2 regions of the Rheinheimera fenheensis genome follow, and region 1 is predicted to be linked to the other one. Evidence: predicted binding sites of a transcription regulator. Region 1 holds the regulator's gene; the other holds the start of a gene.
The links. The regulator FNR, encoded in region 1, switches genes on or off when oxygen is low (the NO sensors DNR and NnrR bind a similar motif). The targets are predictions, from matches to a motif close to TTGATNTANATCAA.
Positions count from the first base shown of each region.

Region 2: the regulator FNR is predicted to act here: its motif matches at 2,554-2,567, upstream of hemN (oxygen-independent coproporphyrinogen III oxidase).

Region 1 covers NZ_JBDPJM010000008.1:52,171-61,122, forward strand. The annotation lists gene ABGI61_RS12225 (pyridoxal phosphate-dependent aminotransferase) at 1-655, opposite strand, end outside; gene ABGI61_RS12230 (glucosaminidase domain-containing protein) at 901-1,764, shown strand; gene ABGI61_RS12235 (DUF2987 domain-containing protein) at 1,766-2,410, shown strand; gene ttcA (tRNA 2-thiocytidine(32) synthetase TtcA) at 2,424-3,356, opposite strand; gene uspE (universal stress protein UspE) at 3,443-4,375, opposite strand; gene fnr (fumarate/nitrate reduction transcriptional regulator Fnr) at 4,494-5,207, opposite strand; gene ABGI61_RS12255 (sulfite exporter TauE/SafE family protein) at 5,253-5,936, opposite strand; gene ccoS (cbb3-type cytochrome oxidase assembly protein CcoS) at 5,933-6,115, opposite strand; gene ABGI61_RS12265 (heavy metal translocating P-type ATPase) at 6,112-8,490, opposite strand; gene ABGI61_RS12270 (FixH family protein) at 8,499-8,952, opposite strand, start outside.
Region 2 covers NZ_JBDPJM010000011.1:83,084-92,035, forward strand. The annotation lists gene ABGI61_RS14300 (carbon-nitrogen hydrolase family protein) at 1-935, opposite strand, end outside; gene hemN (oxygen-independent coproporphyrinogen III oxidase) at 1,056-2,417, opposite strand; gene ABGI61_RS14310 (putative zinc-binding protein) at 2,629-3,012, shown strand; gene ABGI61_RS14315 (transglycosylase SLT domain-containing protein) at 3,160-4,302, shown strand; gene ABGI61_RS14320 (nucleoside deaminase) at 4,356-4,796, opposite strand; gene umuD (translesion error-prone DNA polymerase V autoproteolytic subunit) at 5,058-5,489, shown strand; gene umuC (translesion error-prone DNA polymerase V subunit UmuC) at 5,486-6,763, shown strand; gene ABGI61_RS14335 (hypothetical protein) at 7,035-7,481, opposite strand; gene ABGI61_RS14340 (cytochrome b/b6 domain-containing protein) at 7,941-8,447, shown strand; gene ABGI61_RS14345 (hypothetical protein) at 8,483-8,878, opposite strand; gene ABGI61_RS14350 (SixA phosphatase family protein) at 8,875-8,952, opposite strand, start outside.

The DNA.
Region 1 (8,952 bases):
CAGTGCCGTCATACAGCACTTTGTCGTAAATCTCATCGCTGAGCACCACCAAACGGTGCTCACGGGCGATTTTCAGCAATTCCAACAAGAACGCTTTGTCATACACCGCACCAGTGGGGTTGTTCGGGTTAATCAGTACTATGGCTTTGGTTTTTTTACTGATTTTCTGTTTGATATCGTCTAAATCCGGGTACCAGTCCTGCTGCTCGTCGCAGCGGTAATGCAGCGGTTTGCCGCCGGCCAGGTTAACGGCTGCGGTCCAAAGCGGATAATCAGGTGAGGGCACCAGTACTTCATCGCCATTATTTAACAGCGCCTGCAGCGACATTAAGATCAGCTCAGATACACCATTGCCAATGTACACATCATCGGCATCGGCGCCTAAAATGCCACGCTGTTGGTAATACTGCGCTACGGCTACTCTGGCAGAGTAAATCCCTTGCGAGTCTGAATAACCCTGTGCAGTTGGCAGATTATGAATAACGTGCTTTAAAATTTCATCCGGTGCTTCAAAACCAAAAGGCGCGGGATTACCGATATTTAATTTCAGAATGCGATGGCCTTCTTCTTCCATGCGTTTGGCTTCCTGTGCCACAGGGCCGCGGATGTCATAACAGACACCGTCTAATTTAGTTGAGCGCTCAATGGGTTTCATAACAACGACCTTAATGCCTGTGTTTTATCCGTCCAGACAGCTAAATTGCTGTGAGGCACTGTTTTCACATAACTCAAGTTGCTTTGCAATGGTAAAGGCCAGCTTTTGCGTAAAAAAACTAAGCCAGCGCAGTTTTTGGTCGTATAAATGCACCTGTGCAGGTAAAATAGCGCGGTCTTGTTGTAACAAACAGGTTACTGCAACGGTAAAGGTACTGTGCTGGAAGAGTAACCAACAGGTGATAGATGTTGTTGAAAAAAATCATTATTTTACTGTTCTGGCTGCTGGTGGTGGTCGCTGCGTTAAGCCCTTTTACCGAGCTTGAGCCGGTAAAACAAGTCGACTCGCTTGAAGAGTGGCAAAAGCCAAGCCGTATTACGGCGCTAAACGATGCTGATAAAAAGAAAGTGTTGCAGCGCCTGGCGTATACCCAAACTGCGCCTGCGTTTACCCAACTGCCTGACTTTAACCAATACACCAATGTTACCGAAAAAAAACGGGCATTTTTTAACTACCTGCGCCCTTATGTTAAGCGCGAGAATGCGCGGCTGCGCTCGTTGCGCGCACAACTTTTGGATATCCAGGAAAAAAAGCAAAAGCGTTTGCGTATCACCTTAGAGGAGTATGCTTTTTTGTACAGCTTGTACGACGAGTTTCGGATGGAAGTGGCTGAAACCGACGAAACCATGCTGGAAGAGTTACTAAAGCGGGTTGACATTATTCCGGATACCTTGGTGTTAATGCAGGCAGCAAACGAGTCTGCCTGGGGCACCAGCCGTTTTGCTGTTGAGGGCTATAATTTCTTCGGTCAGTGGTGCTTTCGCGAGGGCTGTGGGCTTATTCCCAATTCACGCCTTGAGGGGCAAAGCCACGAAGTAGCAAAGTTTGATAATCCGGGTGCCAGCATTAAAAGTTATTTCTATAACCTTAACACCTTCCATACCTATGAGGGCTTGCGTGCTATACGCGCCCGTTTGCGTGACGAGGGCAAGCCAGTGCGCGGCGAAGCTCTGGCGGCAGGGCTTGGCTCTTACTCTGAGCGTGGTGATGAATACATTGCCGAGATCAGCAGTATGATCCGGTTTAACCGTAAATTATTGGAAGAATAATATGCGATTTTTGTTACCACTGACGCTGCTATTCGCGGCGCCGGTGTCGGCTGATTTACTGCTTAATTACAACGGCTTTTATGGCCGGATGAAAAAACTGCAGCAGCCTGAGTACAGTGATATCACGCTCGCCTTTGCCCTTACCGGTGAGCTAACCGGCAATGCCTGTCAGTTTTATGCTATTAAGCTGGTTAGTGATCGACATGATATGGCGTTGGATACCGCGGCAAATGGCGAAATTAGCCTGCCGTATGATGAGGCGTTAAAAAACAGCAATGCCGTACTTCAGGTATTGCAAGCTGATAATGTCGAGCCTTGTCAGGTGCAGTTTAGGCTGCGATCACGTATGCGCTTGCCGGCGCAGTTAAGTTTAAGCCAACTGACACATTACCGCAGCCAGTTTGATGTGTTGTTGGATGATATGGCCGGTTTGGGTAAATACTGGTTACCGCCGGTCAGTGGCGTCATTGTAGAGTTTGCTGAAGACGTTGTTATGCCTGAGTTAACGCCGGCACAGCAAGCGGTTACACAGTGCAGCGCCAGACGCTGCACCATAGTACTTGATGAGAAGTTACCTGCCGAGAGCCAATGGCCATTTAACCAACGACCTTCGTATTTGTTACCCTTTATCAGTGCCGCCCAATAGCGGCCTGGTTAAACTAGCTTAGCGCGACAATTTGCACCGTACTGCGGTTGTCGTTATCGTCTGCGCTGTCGTCATCGATATTCAGGCCAACCGGTGTTGCCGGCACGGCTTCTTTATCAAAGGCGGTGTCACGCATTGACAGTGGCGTGTCTTTGCTTAGGCCGGCAAAGTCAAACAGGGTTTTGTCTATCATGTGTGACGGCACGATGTTTTGCATGGCCTGAAACATGGTTTCAATGCGCCCCGGAAAGCGCTTATCCCAATCCTGCAGCATGTCTTTAACCACCTGACGTTGCAGACCGTCCTGCGAGCCACACAGGTTGCAGGGGATGATTGGGAACTGACGTGCTACCGAGTATTTTTCGATATCTTTTTCTTTGCAATAGGCCAAAGGGCGGATCACGATATGTTCGCCGTTGTCGCTTACCAACTTAGGAGGCATCGACTTCATCTTGCCGCCATAAAACATGTTTAAAAACAGTGTTTCCAGCATATCGTCACGATGGTGGCCCAGTGCAATCTTGGTAGCGCCTAACTCTTTGGCTGTGCGGTATAAAATGCCGCGGCGCAGCCTGGAGCACAGTGAACAGGTGGTTTTGCCCTCGGGGATTTTCTCTTTCACGATAGAGTAGGTATCTTCGGTGACGATTTTAAAATCAACGCCGATACTGCTTAAGTAAGTCGGTAATACCTCTGCCGGAAAACCAGGTTGCTTTTGGTCTAAATTAACCGCCACGATAGAAAAGTTTACCGGCGCAGATTGTTGCAGGTTCAGCAAAATATCCAGCAGGGTGTAAGAGTCTTTACCGCCAGACAGGCACACCATTACCTTGTCGCCATCTTCAATCATATTAAAGTCGGCAATAGCCTGACCGACACCGCGGCGCAGACGTTTATGCAGTTTATTCAGATTGTATTGAGCTTTAGCTTGCGCAGCGTGAGTCATAACCACAGTACCCAGTTGAAAAAGGCGCACATTATAGCCAAGTGTGCGCCAATACCAAAGCTGACGGCGGCTAAAAGCGTGAAAACTTACTCTTTTGCCAGCGGGCAAACAAAATTAGCCGGTTTTACCGCGAGTACATCACAGTCCAGCCGGTCGATAACATGCTCAGCGGTGTTGCCAATAATGGCCGCCGATAAACCGGTACGTCCGATAGTGCCAATGATCACCATTTCAGCATCCAGTGTTTTGGCAATGGCGGGGATCACATCTTCCGGCATACCTTCCTGCACGTGGGAGTGCTCGGGAGCAATATCAAACTGCGTGGCTAGCTTGGTTAGCGCATCAGTGTGGTGATGTTTCATCGTGCTATTGTATTCTTGCGGGTTGAATTCCGGTATTTCGATGGCAATATTAACCGGCGTGCCGGGAAAGGCGTTAACCAAATGCGTTTTTGCACTTAGCATAGCGGCCATCTGCTGGGCTTTGGCGATTACACGTTGGTTTAATGACAAATGATGTTCCTGCTCGCTGCCGGCATTCACCGCAGCAATGATATTGCCGCCCTTAGGCCAGTCATGATCTTTGACCAGCAGCACCGGGCAAGGGCATTTACGCAAAATATGCCAGTCGGTTGGGGTGAAGATCATCGATTTAAGCACATCATGATCATGGGTGCCTTTGATCACCAAGTCGTAGCCATCTTCCAGCACAGCATGCACCACAGCCTCGAATGGACGGTTGTGCCACACCACTTTAATATCAATATTAATACCACCGGCACGTGGTGCTGCTAAGTACTCACTGATCCACAGTTCACGGTCTTTAATCACGGCCTGACGCATAGATTCACGCTCATCGCCAGATAACATTGTGGTCATTTCATACGAGAAGTCATACACCGACAAAAATGCAGTGAGCTTGCCGCCCTGTAACCGAACCAGTTCTACGGCGCGGTTTAAGGCTTTTTGTTGCTCGCTGGTCGGATCCAGTACCACCAGAATATTGTTATAAGTTGACATGGCTTACTCCAGGCTAAAACAGTTAACACTAAGTGTAGTCAACTTAGCCTGGATTGCTTAAAAGGGGTTTGCGCCAGCGCAAAGTTGGCGCAGTTAAACGAGCGGATCCAAAGGTGTATTAACAATGTGCTGTTAATGCAGCCAGGCGTGATAGCGCCGGTTGATCTTTGATGGTGATAAGCTTGCCATCTACCGCAATCAGTTGCTCTTTATCCAGTTTACTCAGTAAGCGGCTAATGGTTTCTACCGTTAAGCCCAAATAGTTACCAATATCGCTGCGTGTCATCGTCAGGCGAAAAGCGCTACCGGAGAAACCGCGGCTGGCATAGCGTTGTCCTAACTGCGATAAAAACGTCGCCAGTTTTTGCTCGGCGGTTTTGCGGTTTAACAGTAGCATCATTTGCTGATCGGCCTGAATGTCCTGGCTCATTAGCCGCATCATCTGCTGGCGCAGGCGGGGCAGCTGGTCCAGCAAGCCTTCGAGGTTGGGCAGCGGAATTTCGCACACCATAGCGGTTTCCAGCGCTTCGGCGTAGCTGGGGTGTTGCTGATTACTTAAGCCATCAAAACCAACAATGTCGCCCGGCAGATGAAAGCCAGTAATTTGCTGTTCGCCCTGATCGGTAAGGGTAAAGGTTTTAAACGAGCCGGTACGAATGGCATATAGCGACTTTTGCGCTACGCCTGATTCAAACAACATATCACCTTTATGCATTGGCTTTTTGCGCTGAATAATATCATCCAGTTTGTGCATTTCGGCATCGTTTAACGAAAATGGCAGGCACAACTGACTAAAACCACAATCCTGACAGTTTATTGCAGAGCGTTGCATAATGGCGTCCTTTACCTTTCTCTAAAATACCAACAGGTGTCTAGCTTAAAAAACCAGTCGGCGGATAGCAAGCCAAATCGTGTAGCAAGCATAACCGCCAAGTAATAAGGCGGCGATATAACGAAACCAGAGAGTGTTTTTAAGCGTAACCAGTGCGTTGGCGGCGCTGCCAGTTAGCAGTATTGCCGGTAAGGTACCAAGGCCAAACGCCAGCATTAATAAGCCACCATGCAGGCTACTGCCGCTGGCCAGGCTCCAGCCCAGTGTGCTGTACACCAGGCCACAGGGCAGGGCGCCCCAGCAAATACCATAAGCATAAGCTTTGGCGGCAGAGTTAAGCGGTAATAACTGCTTAGCAATGGGTTGAACGCGGCGCCACACCGTTTGGCCGAGCCGCTCCAGTAACAGTAAACCAAACCAGATCCGGCTGATGTAAAGTGCCATCATCAACAGCAGTAAACCGGCCAGTAGGCGTAGCCACAGCAGTGATGCGCCGCTTAATTGCATAGCGCTGACACCAAAATAACCTACCAGGGCACCGAACAGGCTATAGGTAGTTAACCGGCCCAGGCTTAACAACAGCTGCAAAGCCAATTTACGTTTTGCTGAAGCTGCCGGCATGGTCAGTTGCAGCGCACTGGCAATACCACCACACATCACTAAGCAATGGCTGCTGCCAATCAGGCCAATAAGCAGTGCCGACAACAGATCGGCTGTCAGGTTTGTCATAAGGGAGGTTTATCGCTATCGCTATTGCGCTTGGGGGTATTTTGCTCATCAAACAAAATACTGAACCCCTCTTTGTCCAAATCGTCGAACTGCCGTGAACGCACCGCCCAAAAGAAGATGGCAAGGCCAATCAGTACAAACAAAATGGCGATGGGGATCAGCACATAAATTATACTCATTTTTTCAGTAACCTTAGTGAGTTAGATACGACCAGTAAGGAGCTGAACGACATGCCTAGCACCGCAATATAAGGTGAGACGAAACCTGCTACCGCCAGCGGGATAATCAGCAGATTATAGCCAACCGACCAGCGTAAATTTTGTTTAATGACTTGTTTAGCCGTTAGGCTGCCTTGTAATAAGTCGTGTAGCAGCGTGATATTAGGTTGCAGTAATACCACATCAGCCTGATTTTTCGATAAATCACTGCCGCTATCTAATGTTACTGAGACATGCGCCGCATGAAACGCCGGGCTGTCGTTGATACCATCGCCCAACATCATCACTTTATGGCCGCCTTCAACTAGGCGAGTTATTTCAGCCACTTTTTGCTCAGGGCTGCAGCCTTTTATCATCTGATCGAACTGAAGTTGCTGTTGCAGCGCATCGGCCTGGCTTGAACTGTCACCGGTTAACATCATTAACTGATAACCCTGCCGGCGCAGCTTTGTCAGTAGCTCCGGTACTTCCGGGCGTAGCGCGTCTTGCAGGCTTACTGCCGCAATAGGCTGCTCGTCGATGGTCAGATACACCATAGCGTCGCTTTGCAACAAGCCACAAAAAGCAGCACTGCCGACTTTAACCTGTTTATCCTGATAGCGCGCACTGATGCCGCCACCGACGGTAATACTAACTTCCTCAAGCGGCAGTTTCTGCGCAAGGTAACCGCTAAATGCGCGGCTTATCGGGTGCTCGGAATAGGCTTCAAGATTAGCGATCAGGTTCAGTGCCTTTGCTTCGCTCAGGGTATCGGTCAATAACCGGCAATTGCTGACAGAGAAACGCCCCTCGGTTAGAGTGCCGGTTTTATCAAATACGACAATACTAAGTTCAGGCAACAGATCCAGCGCGGCAGAGTTTTTAATTAACACGCCGCGGCGGTTCAAACTGGCCAGGGCACAGGTAACAGCCGTGGGGGCGGCCAGGCTAAGGGCACAAGGGCAGGTGGCCACCAGCACAGATAACGTTACCCAAAAGGCGCGGTCGGCATCGAGCCAGAAATACCATAGCAGAAAGGTCGCAGCAGCGATGAGCAGCAGGCGTTCGACAAAATAGCGCGCCAGTTTATCGGTTTTCTCCAGCACGGCGGGTTTTTGGCTCAGCGTACGTTGCTGCAGCTGAATAATCTGGCCAAGCATGGAATTATCAAGGGCGTTGGTTACTTTAACTTGCAACAGACCATCATGGTTTACTGTGCCAGCCAGCACGTTATCGCCAACAGTTTTGGCAATGGGTCGGTATTCGCCGGTTAACATCGACTCGTCTGTCGAGCTGCTGCCCAATAAAACTTCACCATCCGCTGCCAGGGTTTCACCGGGTTTTACCAGAATCATATCGCCCGGCCGCAAGCGCTTGGCAGACACTGTTTCATGCTGCTGGCCTTTTAGCAAGGTGGCACTTACTGGCATAATTTTAAGCAGATTGCTGGTGGCATCACGCGCTCTGGCACGGGCGCGGTACTCAAAAAACTTACCCAGCTGCAATAAGAAGGTAAACATGCAGACCGATTCAAAATAGACTTCACCGGTATTAAAAGCCGTGGCATAGGCGGAGGCAAAAAAGGTGTAGTAAATAGCCAGGCTGACCGGCACATCCATGTTCATTTGTCGGGCTTTAATGCCACGCCAGGCACTTTTTACAAAGGGCAGGGCCGCATACAGCACCACCGGCAGTGTCAGCAGCATGCTGATCCAGCGCAAGTAACCCTGATGCGATGCCTCTATGCCAGTGTAATCACCAAAATACAACGCGACCGCCAGCATCATCACCTGCATGGTCATAATGCCAGAAACAGCCAGCCGCTTTAAAAAACGGCTTAGTTCTGCTTTATAGTGCTGCTCTTCCTGGTCGGCAACAAAAGGGCTGGCCTGATAACCAATGTCGGCTAGCTTTTGTAAAATACCGCTAAGTGGTTCTTGTCGCGCGTCCCAACTTAAATGACAACGCTGTGTGGTTGAATTGACATTAACCTTGTGTACGCTGGGTAACTGCCGCAATTGTTTTTCGATAAGCCAGGCGCATGCCGCGCAGCTGATACCACTGATCGAGAGTTCGATTTCGGTTAGATCCCCGAGCTTACGGCTGACATCTGATAGCACATCGGCGGCATCAAATTGGCTCAGTTCCGCTTTTAACTGTTCAGGCAGGGCCTTAGCTTTGCTGGCCGGCTCTGTACGAAACCGATAATAATCGTCCAGGTTACTGGAAATGATGGTGTCGGCTACTGCTTGACAACCGGCACAACAAAAAGCGCGCTGCTGGCCGTCAAACATCAGGCTGAAATTAAAACCCGCTGGCACGGGTTCATGACAGTGAAAACAGCGCGTGTCGCTCACATTTGGCCTTAATGGTAACCCAGTTTAATTTCAGCCGTGGCGGGCAGTTCCAGTGTGGCGCGTAGTTTCCAGTCTTTAGAGGCATCAGACACCACCAACTGCCATTTGCCGGTAGGGGTAATCGGCAAGTCGGCGACATACAATAACTCTCCACTGCGCTGGGCATCCAGGGCAAAATCGCGCTCGGCCAGTGTCGGGTGATAAAAATCCAGATGTACAGCACCGTCCAGTACGGTATTTTCCGCAAAACGCACTACGGCACGGTTACCTGCTACTAATACATGAGCATCGAGGTTACGCAGCGCGGCCTCGCGGTATTTCGCCAGCTGCATATTAATAGCGCGGCCGGCTTTATAATAATCGTCCACCACTAAATCAGGTGAGTGCTGCTGCATAACCACTATGGTATGCACAGCCTTTAGCGCTGTGATGACGGGTATGGCGATTAAGATCCAAGGCCAT
Region 2 (8,952 bases), on a different contig from region 1:
ATACTGCCGGTAATGATGTTGATGTTGTAAGCAATAGCAAATTCGATAAATTTATCGCGGATAGTTTCGGTATATTTTGCCAGCTGACGAATGCTCTCGGTCACGCTTAAGTGGTTGTAGTGCTCCATTAAAGGCGCGGCAAACAGCTCCGGAAACAAAATAAAGTCGCTTTTGTAATCAGATACCGCATCAACGAAAAACTCCATCTGTTCAAACAGCTGGTTAATATCTTTCATATTGCGCATTTGCCACTGCACCAGGCCCAAGCGCACTTCGGCTTTAGGGGCATTAATCAGTTTTACCGACTTGGTGTAATAAATATTGGCCCACTCCAACAAGGTGGCATATTCCTGTGACTGGGTGTCACCGCGTAGGTAGCCTTTAAGTAACTTACGCACATGAAAACCATTCGCCAGCTGAAAACTTAACACCGGATCATGAATTTCCCGCACTTTTACTTTATCAATATATTGTTTCGCGCTCATTTTATCGGCGAACTGGTTGTAGTTGGGCATACGCCCGCCAGCCATAATGGCGCGTAAATTCAGGTTTTCACATAGCTCTTTGCGGGCATCATAAAGCCTTCTTGCCAGCCTGAGCCCACGAAAATCAGGGTGAATAAACACTTCTATGCCGTACAGTACATCGCCATTGGGGTCATGGTTTTTAAAAGAAAAGCCGGTAACAATTTGATCATACGTATGATCGTCACTGAATTTGCTGTAGTCGATTATCAGTGAAAAGGCGCAGCCGACCACTTTGCCATCAACACAGACACAAAGCTGGCCTTCAGGAAATTTGGTCAATAACGTATTTACCACCGGCTCTGTCCAGGCCAGTAAAGGCGCATCGGCATACACCTGCTCAGACGCTTTGCGTAGCGCCGTCATATCTTCGCGCGTTAAATGCCGTACTTCAACATGATTGGCTTCCATAAGCTCTCCTGTGTTTTGACTTAACCTAAGCCTAACACAGTGAGCACAGTTTGCAGGCTCCGGTTATTTATCAGCCCTGTTGAAGCATGATTCTCACATCCTCGGCAATGTACTGCGTTCTTACACCACTTTGGAATAACGTTGCTGGCCCTGGGCTAAATACGCATCAAAGCAAGCGCAGATACTGCGCACCCAAAGCCTGCCGGCATCGGTTACTTTAATACGCCCGGCGTACACCTCAACCAAGCCATCTTCCATAAACGGCTGTAACCGCACCAGAGCCTCCGCAAAATACTGCCAGAAGCTGTCAAGCTGCCATTCCCGGCTAAAGGCAGCGATATCCAGTTCAAAGTGACAAATAAGCTGGCTGATAACTGCAGCGCGTAGCCTATCGTCATTATTCAGACAAAAGCCTCGTTCGGCCGGTAACTGGCCGGCGCTAAAGGCAGCATAATATTCAGGTAAATCTTTACTGTTCTGCCATAGCACACCATTTACCTGGCTGATACTGGACACCCCCAAGCCAATTAAGGCGTTTTGCCCTGCGGTGGTATAGCCCTGAAAATTACGCTGTAGTTTACCGGCCTGCTGTGCTTTGGCTAACGCATCGGTTGGTTTAGCGAAGTGATCCATACCGATAAACTGATAACCGGCACTGACAAAGCGTTTTATCGCCAGCTGCATCAATTCAAGCTTTAACGGTGCATCCGGCAGGCTGGTATTAGCTATCTTACGCTGCGCAGCAAAACGCTCTGGCAAATGCGCATAACTAAACAGCGAAATACGATCAGGGTTAAGACGGATAATTTCTTCCACCGTTTCGCTAAAACTGGCCGGCTGCTGAAACGGTAAACCATAAATAAGGTCCAGGTTTATTGACGTAAAGCCAAGCTCGCGGCTAAGTGCTACCTGGTGGCAGATAAGGTGAGTATCTTGTCGCCGGTTAATGGCAATTTGTACCTTTTCGTCTAAATCCTGCACACCAAAGCTTACCCGGTTAAAGCCCAGATGGCGTAAATGGCGCAGCTTGTCATCGCTGCAACTGCGTGGATCGATTTCAATACTGATTTCAGCATCAGCATTAATCGTAAAGTGCCCGTGCAATAACGCCATTAACCGGCTTAGCTGCACTTCAGTCAGAAATGTTGGGGTGCCGCCGCCAAGATGCAGTTGGTTGATGCGTTTACCCTGCACCATTGGCGCATACAGCGCCATTTCCAGTGCTAACGCGTCTAGGTAGGCGTCTGCTTTATGCTGGTGACGGGTGACAACTTTATTGCAGCCACAGTAGTAACACAACTTATGGCAAAACGGGATATGCACATACAGACTAAGCTCGTCTGAGCTCTGGCGGATGGCGGCGTGAATCCTAGCCGGATCAAAGTCAGGCGTGAGTGCCAGCGCCGTAGGGTACGAGGTATAACGCGGGCCGTTAATATTGTACTTATTGATTAACTTCTGATCCCACTGAATGGTTTGCATACTAACCTCTTAACTAAACTGCGTCGGCGGGGGGCATTATAGGCGCCGTCACGCCGGGCGTTTTTGATCTGTCGCAGGTCAAACTTAATTGGCTCGCCTACTAGCTTACCTCTGAAGGGGTAAGCCTGCGGCGGCTTTGATTTATATCAAGCCGCCAGCTACTGCGGCTCTTACACTTAGCCAATACGCAAGTGCAAGCGGAGCCCATTTTATGAATACCGACTATCAAGACAAGCCACTGGTTTATGCCTGCTCCGGCTGCTCGAATGTCGCCCAGTTGGCCAATGATTTAGCAGTGGTGCTGGACCGCGAAGGCTCGGCACAAATGTCTTGTATTGCCGGTGTCGGCGGCAAAGTAAAGCAGCTGGTAAAAGTGGCGCAGTCGGGCCGGCCAATACTGGCGGTGGACGGCTGCCCGCTTAACTGCGTAAAACAAACCCTGGCCACAGTAGACGTGGTGCCCACCTGGCACATCGAGCTAACTACGCTGGGCTATAAAAAACGCGACCATGAAAACTGCGGTTTAGACGATGCCTATAAACTGCTACAAATGGTGCACAGCGATATCCTGCCGCAGGCCGCCAAGCCGGTGTAATGTAATCGGCGCGACATTATTCACTTCAGCCTCTGGTAAAGGCGCGTAAAAGGATTTACTGTACTGGCTTGTTAAGGGCGTATTCAGCTTTACTATGCAACGCCAGCTGACAACCGCTACAGCAGCCTTAGCGACACCGGAGCGAATATGGGGTTCATCCTACGAAGCCGATACTGGCCACTTGCCGCCGCCGTGCTATTGGGATGTTTTTTTCCGCAACATGCTCAGGCACAGCTACCGGTGCAACCTCAGCAAAACTGGACAGATGTGGTACGCACTAAGCCTTATGCTCAGAGCCAGGGTGTGTATGACAATATGATGAATGTCAGGCGCTGGATCCTGACCCGCTCCGATCACTGTGCTGAGCCCAATCGGCACTTGTTGTTTGATATGCGCGGCAACTTTCTGCAGTTTATTGAAGACGCCACCGACTCGCCACAAACTCAGCGCATACTGAATCAAACCCGTCAGGCTATGGCACAACAAGGCCTGGTCAATGCCTGGGTAGAAGGCAATAGCCAGACCCCGGGTTATCCATTCGCCATTCGTTGCCATCATCCTTCTGTTAATCTGCCGCTGGCCATAGCACGCTACATGGGGGATCATCCCGATGGCCGCTTGTCAGGTAACTGGGATGGCATTAAGGTTGGCAGCCCGAAAAAGCAAGCCTCACTGCATGATACCCTGCGCCTGGTGCATGCCCGTCGGGTGCAGCAAAAACGCATTAGCCTACCCGATGACTTACTGGCCGATCTGGCTGGTATGTTAATTATCGAAAGCGGTGGCGTACGCGAAGCTCACTCGAAAGCCAATGCCAGGGGAATTTTGCAACTAACACCACAAGCATTGAAAGATTGCAAAGTGCCTAAGCACAAACAACTGCACCGTATTGCTCAGGTTGATTGCGCCCTGTGGCTGTTTGAACGTAATCACCGCATGCTACAACCGGTGTTTCTAACGCGTTTTGGCCATTTGCCAGAAGATAAGCAAGCTGACATTTATCGGTTGTTGCTGATCCAGGCTTATCATGGCGGCCCTGGCCGGGTTAGATCGCTGCTGACAGACGACGAACTCAGCAAACCCGCCGCTTATTTTGCCGAACACCACCAGGACTTCAGCGCCGGCGATATTGCCTTTGGCATGGTGTTCCATAATCTGGGCCGCAATCGTCTTGGCTTTGCCTCACTGTATTACACTGCCGATATCCGTATTGCATTGCAGCAGCTTGAGTCCAGGCACAAAGAGCGTTTTTCTTTTGGCCGCCAAGCAAAAACGCTGTCAGCACCCTAAGTATGCCACCTAACGGCAAGCTGTAACGCCGGCTAACGACCAGCCACAATTACCTACTCGCCAATATCTTCAAACCACAGCTGTGGCTTGGCGGCGATAAAATCCTGCATCAACGCAATGCACTCAGCATTATGTTGGTTTTCCAGCGTAACGCCGCGGCTTTGTACATAAGCCTCTGGCCCCTGAAAGGTTTGGTTCTCACCAATCACTACCTTAGGTATGCCATATAGTAATACCGTGCCGCTGCACATATCGCACGGCGACAAGGTAGAGTACAGCGTAGCGCGGCGGTAATCAGCGGCGGTTAAGCGGCCGGCATTTTCCAGGCAATCCATTTCCGCATGCAGCACACAGCTGCCCTTCTGCACCCGCTGATTATGGCCAGCGCCAACGATCTTGCCATCAATAACCAGCACCGAGCCAATCGGAATACCGCCCTCAGCTAAACTTTTTTTCGCCTGGGCGATAGCCGCCTGCATAAAGAGATCTGTCATATTTGCTCCTGTGGCAACAATAGCGATAACCGAAAACGACACTAGCGTCACTTTTCGGCCAGTGTCAGGTTTAACACTATCAGGTCAAGTTTAAACTGCCTAGTGTGGCCCGGCATCAGCAGCCAATGAGCAAAGTAACCACGCCATCAGGCGCGCCGTACATGCCAGACAACAGCCCGTTTGCACAACTTTAGCCATTGCCGCTTGGCATCGTCTTAATCTGATATATACTGTACAAATATACATATATAGAGGTTTTGTATGACTGTCCTATTTCTGGGGGATGCGCAGCAAAGTGCCCGGCTTGCTATGCCGCTATTTGCCAGCAAAATTAAGGCGGGCTTCCCCTCGCCGGCGCAGGATTATGTCGAGCGGACGCTGGATTTAAACCAGCTGTGTATCCGCCATCCTAACGCGACGTTTTTTGTCCGCGTAGAGGGCGATTCGATGATTGACGCCGGCATTTACGATAACGATGTGCTGGTAGTAGACCGCGCTATTGACGCCGAGCATGGCGATATCGTGGTGGCCGCAGTTAATGGTGAATTTACCGTAAAAGAGCTATGCACCCGCCCTGCACTAATGCTACTGCCACGCAATGCGGCGTACCAGCCGATACGCCCACGTAATGGTGAAGAGCTGAATGTTTTTGGTGTGGTTACCAATGTTATCCGGCAAATGAAACGCAAATGAGCACCACTGTGTTTGCCCTGGTGGATTGCAATAACTTTTATGCCAGCTGTGAAAAGCTGTTCCGACCCGATTTAGCCGATAAGCCGGTTGTGGTGTTATCTAACAACGATGGTTGCATTATTGCCCGCTCGAAAGAGGCTAAAAAGCTTGGCATTAAAATGGGCCTGCCGGTGTTTCAGGTGCGCGATATATTGCAAAAGCACCAAATAGTGGCCTTTTCATCCAACTATGCGCTGTATGCCGATATGTCGCAGCGGGTAATGAGCACCCTGGAAAACCTGGCTCCGCGGGTAGAAGTGTACTCAATTGATGAAGCCTTTTTGGAGTTATCCGGCCTGGTTTATCGCGCAGGGCTCACCGAATTTGGCCAGCACGTTAAACGCACCGTGCAAAAAGATATTGGCATCACGGTTTGTGTTGGCATAGCGCCAACTAAAACCCTGGCAAAACTGGCCAACCATGCCGCCAAAACCTGGGCTAAAACCGCTGGCGTGGTCGATTTAACCTGCAAAGAGCGCCAGCGCAAGTTACTGGCCCTGTTACCGGTAAACGAAGTGTGGGGCATAGGCGGCAAGCTGACTAAACGTTTAGCGCAGCTGGGCATTACCACAGCGCTGCAGTTGGCCGATGCGGCCCCCGATTACATTCGGCAACACTTTTCTGTGGTCGTTGAACGCACCGTGCGCGAACTTAACGGTGAGTCATGCATTGCACTGGAAGATGTCACACCAACTAAAAAGCAAATTATCAGCAGCCGCGCTTTTGGCGAGCGCATTACCGACAAGCAGCAAATGCGTGAGGCCATCAGCGAATACATTGGCCGGGCGTGCAAAAAACTGCGCCAGGAGCAACAACAGGCAAAATATCTGACGGTATTTTTGCGCACCAGCCCCTTTAGCGACAAAGACGCACCCTACTCCGCCAGTAAAAGCTGCGAACTGGAAAGCCCAAGTAGCGACACCCGGGTGTTTTTAGCCAAGGCAATGCAGCTGCTCGACAGCCTGTGGCTTAACGGCTACCGCTACGCCAAGGCGGGGGTGATGCTAGCCGACTTTTACGATCCGGGCGTGTATCAACCCGGCCTTTTCGACGAGCCGATAGTACAAAAAGAAGCTGACCAAAAGCTGATGCAACTGATGGATAACCTCAACAGCAAGCATGGCAAAACACTGTGGTTTGCCAGCCAGGGCACAAAACAAGAATGGGGGATGAAGCGGGAGCTACTCTCGCCAGCTTATACGACTAACTGGCGAGAGCTTCCGGTGGCAAAGTAAAGTCCGGTTTGAGCGAGTTGCAGACAGTCAGGTTAATTTTGATCTGACCCTAATATTACGACTGGCGAGAGCTTCCGGTGGCAAAGTAAAGTCCGGTTTGAGCGAGTTGCTGACAGTCAGGTTAATTTTGATCTGACCCTAATATTACGGTCTGAATATGAACCCAACGGGCCAGAGAGACGCTTAGTCATTTTAAGCACTGTTCTTACCCATAAAAGGCGAGCAACTTGTTGCGAGTCCAGCGCTGAAAGCGCGATTTTTGATGGCTTTGTTATACCCATTGCACGCTATCTATACCCGGATTACCACCAGTACGCACCTTAACAAAAATTGCAAACTGATATCCTAATTGTTCTTTGAAAGCGTTAAGCTTTTCTAAATCGTAATGATCACTCTTTTGGCTAGATGTCTTTTTCATTTCTATGACCACGAAATTTTCGTCAGTGCCTCGACGATGAACGATAATGTCAGGGAATACCGTCGTAGCTTGAGTATCGTCCGATTGAATATTCCGCCTTCTAATTTCTAATCTTTTCGGATCATCGTGATTGCGATTGTATTCACAATCAACATTCCAACCGTGAAAGAGCGGCTCCAAATAAGAGGCAAGCCTGTGAGAAATGGATCTTTCGTTTACGTCCATAGCGAGAATATCGCCGTCAGAGCGTAACAACTGATTCAGTGAGTCATTCAAAGCTGACTCGACTAATTCTCTCATTGGTGAGTTCCTATTTGGGTATAACGCTTATTCGGCGGGTCGACCCGTAGTTAAACACGGATCAACCTGCTTTTGTAAATTTAATGTACAGAACACTACACCGTTATCTTAAGGCTTACAACAACTTATAGGTACAGTTGATGTTAGGGAAAAGGGGGCGGAGCTAATTAACCAGAAAAGTGCTTCAACACCATTTTTGCCTAAATTTGTAATGGCACCAAGCGCCTACCGAGAGCGGTTTCGCTGATATCAGTATGGTCACTGTTGCCAGCTAGGCAGGAATTGACCGACTCCCCTATCCGGCATCATGTTAGCGGCGTTAGCAGTTTTAGTTATCGAAACCTATGGCGTTCGCAATGTGTTTACTTATTGACTAAACGCATTTAACATGGCGGCGTTTAAACGGAGTTTCCATGAAGCTTATCATACAGTTAGCACCCGTATCCGGTTGGAATAGTTATGAAATCTAAGTCGTATATTGTCGATAGGGCGCTGCACTGGATATCAGCGTTATTGTTGCTTTTTATGCTGCTGAATTTATCGTCTCAGCTACATAATGTGGATTGGGATATTAAAGGCCAGCTGGAGCACAGGCAGGACGCTGTTGAACTGCATGCTTTTTTAGGCATTATGCTGTTAGTTTTTACCGCTTCGCGTATTATTTTTCCGTACCTTACCAAAACTAGGATTGAACGCGTCAGTCCTACATCCAAAAAACATGCGATATTTATCAAAGTCACTCACTTAAGCCTGTACAGCTGTATTTTTCTGTTGGCGGCGACAGGATTAGCACTAATTAACAATTATCAAATACCACTTACCGTTTTTGGCATTGAGCTAGCACCAGACAAAGACGCTTTTTATCAGGTTTTTCCGGGGATCCACGATATCCATATGGTTCTTAAGCAGTTAATTTGGTGGCTGATAGCCATTCATTTCTTTGGCATTATGTACGCCAAAAGATAACACTGCCCGCTCAAACCCGGATAATATTCGCCCAATCAACAGGTTGGATACCCTTTCGCTAGCAGATATCTGTTGTTCCATTCGTAAAACGACAAAAAGGCAACAAACATACCTTCCAGACTGATAAAGGTTAAACCTACCACACTTGCTGTTTGTGCATATATCAACACAACGGCAATACAAACAGGCAACCAGGCTGCGTTTGCAACTGCCAGCACAGCAACCGATGCGGATGTTCTTTGGTTTGAAAACGCAAGCCATAACGCATACATACCGTAGCAAACATTTGCCGTCGCCAGGAGCAGAATAATTGAGGTGGGCAGCTTATACAGGTCGCCAAACCAATTTGGAAACAGCAATAACAAAATGCCTACTGTGAAGCCAGCACTGCCATCCAAATGTAAAATGTTGAATTTTCCTATTCGTTTCATTTACAGCGAAAATTTTGCCGGCTGATGTTAACACTGGCCGGCGTGGTTAGCGTAACCTGATACAAAAGGTCATA